2 regions of the Brevibacterium sp. Marseille-P9724 genome follow, and region 1 is predicted to be linked to the other one. Evidence: predicted binding sites of a transcription regulator. Region 1 holds the regulator's gene; the other holds the start of a gene.
What was found. The regulator HrcA, encoded in region 1, represses chaperone genes, less so after heat shock. The targets are predictions, from matches to a motif close to TTNGCACTCGNNNNNNNCGAGTGCNAA.

Region 1 (3,645 bases):
CTGCTCGAGTTTCGGAAAGTTCACGCGGCGGGACTGGAGTGAGGCGGCCTGGATGAGATTGGCCCACTTGTCGTGTGCTTTGGCCGCTTTCGCACCTTTCCACTGGACGATTGAGCGCTGTGCTTGCCACGGCACGACGACGTCGACGCCGACTTCCACCGCGGTTTCAACTGCCGCCAGATCGCGGTCGCCCTTAGCCAAAGCCTGGATCAGACCCAGCCGCGGTGTGGGCGGCTGCTCGTGCTCCACCTCGTCGGCAGCGAGAACGGCGACTTCTTTAGAAGCCGATTCAAGAACTCCGCGAACCCGCAGACCGGCCCCGTCGGTGAGTTCGAGCGCTTCCCCGGCCTTCATCCGGCGTACGGTCACGGCGTGGTGCAGCGCCTGTCCCGTAATCGGCACGCGCTGCCCGGGGCGAACCTCTGACAGCGGGGCGTCAGTGTAGAAGACCGGAAGCGTCACGACTTGTGGGCGAACCTTTCGCGGAAGCGGCTGAAGGCGCTCTTGGACTTCGTCTCCAGGCCGTGCTCAACGGTGTCTTCGCCGCGCATTTCTGAGAGCTGCTGGAGGAGCTTCTTCTGTTCGCCGGTGAGCTTGGTGGGCGTCTGCACGACGACCGTCACCAGCAGGTCGCCGCGGGTTTCTCGGCGCAGGCGGCCCGCACCGAGCCCTGCCAGGGTTTCGACCGTGCCGGTCTGTGTTCCCGGTTCGATGGTCAGTTCGCGCGGACCGTCAAAGGTTTCGAGTGTCACGGTGCTGCCGAGTGCCGCTGTGGTCATGGGCACGGACAGTTCGGCGCGCAGATTGTCGCCGTCGCGAGTGAACACATCGTGTTCGCGGACGGTGACTTCGATGTGGAGGTCACCGGCGGGACCGCCGCCGGGGCCGACTTCTCCGTGGCCGGACAGCAGGATGCGGGTGCCGTCGTGCACGCCTGCCGGAATTTTGACTGACAGAGTCTTCTCTTCGCGCACGCGGCCTTCGCCACCGCAGCTGTTGCACGGATCTTTGATGACATCGCCGTAGCCAGAGCAGTTGCCGCACACCTGCTGGGTGCGCATGTCACCCAGGATGGTCCGCTGAACGGTCGAAATGGTGCCCGCACCGTGGCACAGCCCGCAGGTTTCGGGTTTGGTGCCTTCGCGCGCACCGCCGCCGTGGCAGGTTTCACACGTGACTGCCGTCTGCACGCGGATGTCTTCTTTTCCGCCGAAGACAGCGGTTTCGAGGTCGATCGTGAGTTCCACGAGGGCGTCGCGACCGGGGCGCACACGCTGATTCGGCGGGCCTGAACGGCGTGGTCCTCCCCCGCCGAAGAAGGTGTCGAAAAGGTCGGAGAAACCGCCGAAGCCGCCAGCGCCAGCGGTGGATCCACCCATGTCGTACTGGCGTCGCTTGTCCGGATCGGACAGTGTTTCGTAGGCGACGGAGACTTTTTTGAATTCGTCTTCGTGGCCGGGGTTGACGTCCGGGTGGTACTTCCGGGCGAGCTTCCGGTATGCCTTTTTGATGTCTTCAGCGGAAGCGTCTCGTTCGACGCCCAGTGTTTCGTAGTGATCGCTCACTGCTTCTTCTTTCGTTCAGATGCGTCTGCACAAGGTCGGGGATTTGGGGGTGCTGTCATTAAGTCATCGGTCAGGTCAGTCAGCTGGTCAGTCCGACAGAATGGTCGATACGTATTTCGCCACGGCTCTGACGGCGGCCATGGTGGTGGGATAGTCCATGCGGGTGGGACCGAGCACTGCCAATGAGGCCGTTGTGTCTTCTGTTCCGTAGCCGGTTGCGATGAGTGACGCCCCTGCCAGCGCCTCAAAGCGATTTTCGCTGCCGATCTGCACGGCAATGCCGTCGGCCTGCATATCTGCCAGCAGCTTCAGAAGCACAACCTGTTCTTCTATTGCCTCAAGCAGCGGACCCATGTGGGTGCCGAACTCGCTGCCGGCGCGGGCCAGGTTTGCAGCCCCGGCCATGATGAGCCGGTCCTGACGTTTGCTGCGGGCCAGTTCAACCAGACGTTCGGCGATTGCGGTTGCCGTCTGGGCCAGTGATACGGGCACTGCGAGTGCACTGAGGGTCTCTTCGAGGGCATCCAGCCGCGTGTCTTCCAACGCCTCATTGAAGGCCCGGCGCATACCGCGTACATCGTCTTCGTCAATCGGGTCGAGTGCTTCGACTATTCGCTGTTCGACTTCTCCGGTGTCGGTGATGAGGATGACGAGGATGCGCTCTGGGCTCAGCTGAACGAGTTCCACGCGCCGAATGGTGGTCTGGGTGCGCACCGGATACTGGATGAGGGCCACTTGGTGCGTCAGCCGCGACAGCAGGCGGACGGTCTGGGCGAGGGTGTCGTCAATGCTCTGCGTGCTTGAGAGAATCTGGGAGATTGCTCGTTTCTCTGCGCTGGACAAAGGTTTGACATCGTCAATGCGGTCGACGAATGCCCGGTATCCCGCATCGGTGGGGATACGGCCGGCTGAGGTGTGCGGCTGTGCAATGAGGCCTTCTTGTTCGAGGGCGGCCATGTCGTTGCGGATGGTTGCCGAGGAAACGCCGAGCTTGTGGCGTTCGACCAGGGCTTTGGAGCCGACGGGCTCGTTGGTGGCCACATAGTCTTCGACGATCGCCCGCAGAACTCTGCTGCGCCGCTCGTCGTTCATCCCGAATCGCTCCCATCCGCGCCCTGCCCTGCACGGGCACATCGGGCGCTCGCTTTTGGCACTCTCACTCTTAGAGTGCCAATTCTAATGATGCGTGCACGTCTATACAAACGCCCGCTGCTTCTGGGGCTGGCCTCGGTTGCCTTTGGTACTAGTTCAGCGCCGGTTCTGGGAGCAACACGCTGCGAGCAACACCACGGCGCGCTATGTTCGGTGCGATACCAGCGCACGGCTATCGTGGTTCTCATGTCTGATCGCTATGGACGCGACGTCCTCTCCTCTGGCCGCACCCACCAACGACCCAAGACCCAGCGGGTTGAAATCAAACGCGGAATGGTTGTGGAAGAGGTTCAGACCGGCTATGTCGGCGCCGTGGTGAAGCTGGAGAAGACCAACGGCGGTTTTCTCGTCCACCTGGAGGATCGTCGCGGCCGCACGCAGGCCTTCCCCTTGGGCTTCGGCTATCTGCTTGAAGGCAAACCGGTCGAACTGGTGCGCCCCCGCCCGGCAGTGCACAAGCAACCCGGCCGTACCGCCTCGGGAAGCAGAGCCGTGCAGACCAAAGCCCGGGTTGCCAGGGGCAGCCGGATTTGGGTTGAGGGAAAGCACGATGCCGAGCTGGTCGAGAAGATCTGGGGTGACGACCTGCGGGTCGAAGGTGTTGTCGTCGAACCCCTGGGAGGTCTTGATGACCTCATGGAGGCGCTGGTCGAGTTCCAGCCGGATGCACAGCACCGGGTTGGGGTTCTTGCTGATCACCTGATCGAAGGCACGAAGGAAACGCGGATTGTCAGCGAGGTTGCCAGCCAGCCGTGGGCGGAGCACGTGAGGGTCACGGGCCACCCGTACGTCGACATTTGGCAGGCCGTGAAGCCGTCTGTGGTTGGGATTGCCGAATGGCCGCAGGTGCCACGCGGAGAAGATTGGAAGCTCGGGGTCCTGCGCAGAATCGGCTGGCCGCACGAAGACCACCGTGACTCCGCCCGAG
Region 2 (3,645 bases), on a different contig from region 1:
AGTGAACTGCCCGGTCCCATAGTCTCGGACGAGGCCTGGCGGGAAGGTCTGCCGCCGGTATTATTGCGGGTGCAGAGGAGGACGAATGTCACAGGAGCTTTCGGAACTCGAAGCGCAGATTCTGCGCTTCGAAGGACAGTGGCACACCTACGGGGGTGCCAAGGACCACGCGATCCGCGAACAGTTCGACATGTCCGCCGCCCAGTACTTCCAGGTGCTCGGCAGACTCCTCGACAGCCCCGCGGCCCATGCTGAAGATCCCGTTCTCATCAAACGGCTTCGCAGAATCCGCGACTCACGACAGGAAACCGGAGCACAGGCGAGGATCCCGCGCTGATGGCAGACAAACACCAGTACGAAACCCGTGCAGAACGCCGTGCAGCAGACGCTGCAAACCGCCGAGGCGGAGCCCACCGGGCCGTCTCATCGGCAGGCAGCCATAAAGCGGCGACCGCTGTTGTCATCGTTCTTGCGCTGGTGGCTGTTCTCCTGATCGTCGGTGCGGTCAACATCATCCGCTCCGCAGGCTCAGACCCGGAAGCCAAAGTCGAAGAACAGCAGCAGAAGGAACCTGGAGCAGGCGACGATGCCAAGGACAAATCGTCACAGTCAGGCGAGCCCGGTGAGAGCACGCAGAGTGAAAGCACCCCGAGTGACGGCGAATCAACCGGCGGGGGAGTGACGACCGTCGAAGCTGAAAGCGGCGATCCCAATCTGTCGATCCTCAACGCATCCGGCGTCAACGGTGCGGCCAGGAAGTTCGCCGACCAGTATGAAGCACAGGGCTGGAAGATGGGGCGCGTGAGCAACGCGGGCACCCGGGTGTCATCTACGACCGTCTACTATTCGTCCTCGGAGTACAGCGATGCTGCTGAGCGCGTGGCCGAGGGGCTTGGCGGTGTGAGCGTCGAACAGTCCCGTCGCTACCAGGTGGGCGTGACAATCCTCATGGGCCCGGATGTCGCCGACAGCGATCCCGCCGAGGGCTGACCGAGAGCTGGCCTGGAAACCGGGCCGGTGAAGCTCCCTGCGGGCGGTAGACTGAAGTTTCGTTCCACACTTGGGAGATGACATGACACAGGGAACCGTCAAATGGTTCAACGCGGAAAAGGGCTACGGCTTCATCGCCGTAGACGACTCTTCCGACGAAATCTTCGTCCACCATTCGGCAATTCAGATGCAGGGCTACCGGTCGTTGGCCGAAGGCGGTCGCGTGCAGTTCGACATTGTGCAGGGGGATAAGGGCGCGCAGGCTGAGAACGTCGAACCGCTCGACTGACAGCCGCCGCAGCCGAACTGAACTGCTCACGAGGGGGAGGAACAGGTCTTCTGTCCCTCCCCCTCGTCGTGTTCCTTAGACGGGAGCCCAGTGGGCCCTGCGAGGTGCCAGCGGCAGGGGATTGGTATTTGCACTCTCAGGTCGAGAGTGCTAAATCTAGTGGTGGTGAAACGCACTGCCCAGGCAGAGGACGCCGGGCCTGAAGAAGGGATTCAGGCTCTGCTTCCTGCCGTCGCGGGCACCTGGCAGTGCTAGTCAACTGCCACCCCTTACAGGGAGGAAGCCAGCCACTATGGCAAAGCTCATTGCATTCGACGAAGAAGCTCGTCGCGGCCTGGAGACCGGCCTGAACACCCTGGCTGATGCAGTCAAGGTGACGCTCGGTCCCCGCGGACGCAATGTTGTTCTCGAAAAGAAGTGGGGCGCACCCACCATCACGAACGACGGCGTGTCCATCGCCAAGGAAATCGAGCTCGAAGACGCCTACGAAAAGATCGGCGCCGAACTCGTCAAGGAAGTCGCCAAGAAGACCGACGACGTCGCAGGTGACGGTACGACCACCGCTACCGTTCTGGCACAGGCTCTCGTGTCCGAAGGTCTGCGCAACGTCGCAGCCGGTGCAGACCCGCTCAGCCTCAAGCGCGGCATCGAAAAGGCCGTTGAGTCCCTGACCGAAGTTCTGCTCGACTCCGCTAAGGAAATCGAAACCAAGGAACAGATCGCTGCCACCGCCGGCATTTCCGCTGGCGACCCGGCAATCGGCGAACTCATTGCCCAGGCCATCGACAAGGTCGGCAAGGAAGGCGTCGTCACCGTCGAAGAGTCCAACACCTTCGGACTCGAACTCGAACTGACCGAAGGCATGCGCTTCGACAAGGGCTACATCTCCGGTTACTTCGTGTCTGACGCAGAGCGCCAGGAAACAGTGCTCGAGGACCCCTACATCCTCATCGTCAACTCGAAGATCTCGAACGTGAAGGACCTCCTGCCGGTTCTTGAGAAGATCCAGCAGTCCGGCAAGCCGTTGCTGATCATTGCCGAAGACGTCGAAGGCGAAGCCCTCGCCGTCCTCGTGGTCAACAAGATCCGCGGAACCTTCAAGTCGGTTGCCGTCAAGGCCCCCGGCTTCGGCGACCGCCGCAAGGCCCAGCTTGCAGACATCGCGATCCTCACCGGCGGCCAGGTCATCGCCGAAGAGGTCGGGCTGAAGCTGGAGAACGCATCGCTGGACCTGCTGGGCACCGCCCGCAAGGTCGTTGTCACCAAGGACGAAACCACCATCGTCGAAGGTGCAGGCGACGCCGACGAAATCGCCGGCCGCGTGCAGCAGATCCGCACCGAGATCGAAAACTCGGACTCGGACTACGACCGCGAGAAGCTGCAGGAGCGCCTGGCCAAGCTGGCCGGCGGTGTTGCAGTCATCAAGGCCGGAGCCGCAACCGAAGTCGAACTCAAGGAAACCAAACACCGCATCGAAGATGCCGTCCGCAATGCCAAGGCGGCTGTGGACGAAGGCATCGTCGCCGGCGGTGGTGTGGCCCTCATCCAGGCAAGCGACAAGGCCTTCGAAAACCTCAACCTCGAAGGTGACGAAGCCACCGGTGCTGCCATCGTCAAGGTGGCCATCGAAGCTCCGCTCAAGCAGATCGCCATCAACGCCGGCCTCGAACCCGGAGTTGTGGCCGAAAAGGTGCGCGGACTCGAAACCGGCCACGGTCTCAACGCCGCAACCGGCGAATACGAAGACCTCCTGGCAGCCGGTGTCAACGACCCGGTCAAGGTGACCCGCTCTGCTCTGCAGAACGCCGCCTCGATCGCCGGCCTGTTCCTCACGACGGAAGCCGTCGTGGCCGACAAGCCGGAACCCGCTCCCGCGGGTGATCCCACCGGCGGAATGGGCGACATGGGCGGCATGGGCTTCTGATCCGGCCAACCGTGAACACGCCCTCCTAGGGCACAGGCCGCGGGCGCAGACGAACTGTCTGCGCCCGCGGTTTTTCTGTGTCTGGGGTGGCTGGCTTTTTGTTGGCATCGACCGCGTTCTATGCATTGGCAGTGACCCGGCCTGTGGCACGGCCTCTAGCCTGAATCGCGCTGCGGACGGCGAAGGTGGGCGTCACGAATTCATGGTGTTTTCGCACTCAGAAGGTCCATTGCGGCGTGCTTCGCCGTTTCGAGGCTGCCGCTTTCCGGATTCACCCCGTGTTGGGCTATCCCGCCCTCGAGCAGCAAAAACACATAATCTGCCAGAGCTTCTCCAGCCTCACTGCCAACCTCTTCTGTGACCAAGCGTCGGACTGCACTCAGTACAGCCTGTTTGTGGCTTCGGATGACTTCGATCCCGGGGTGGTTCCCTCGCAACTCAG

Region 2: groL (chaperonin GroEL) is a predicted target of HrcA. The motif match lies at 1,407-1,433, and genes of this name have one in related genera.

The regions. Positions count from the first base shown of each region.
Region 1 covers NZ_LR722990.1:506,786-510,430, forward strand. Annotated here, with positions in the region: gene GC119_RS02455 (16S rRNA (uracil(1498)-N(3))-methyltransferase) at 1-462, opposite strand, end outside; gene dnaJ (molecular chaperone DnaJ) at 459-1,565, opposite strand; gene hrcA (heat-inducible transcriptional repressor HrcA) at 1,653-2,657, opposite strand; gene GC119_RS02470 (DUF3097 domain-containing protein) at 2,904-3,645, shown strand, end outside.
Region 2 covers NZ_LR722993.1:225,759-229,403, forward strand. Annotated here, with positions in the region: gene GC119_RS06950 (DUF3263 domain-containing protein) at 86-337, shown strand; gene GC119_RS06955 (LytR C-terminal domain-containing protein) at 337-990, shown strand; gene GC119_RS06960 (cold-shock protein) at 1,073-1,279, shown strand; gene groL (chaperonin GroEL) at 1,572-3,203, shown strand; gene GC119_RS06970 (TetR/AcrR family transcriptional regulator) at 3,404-3,645, opposite strand, start outside.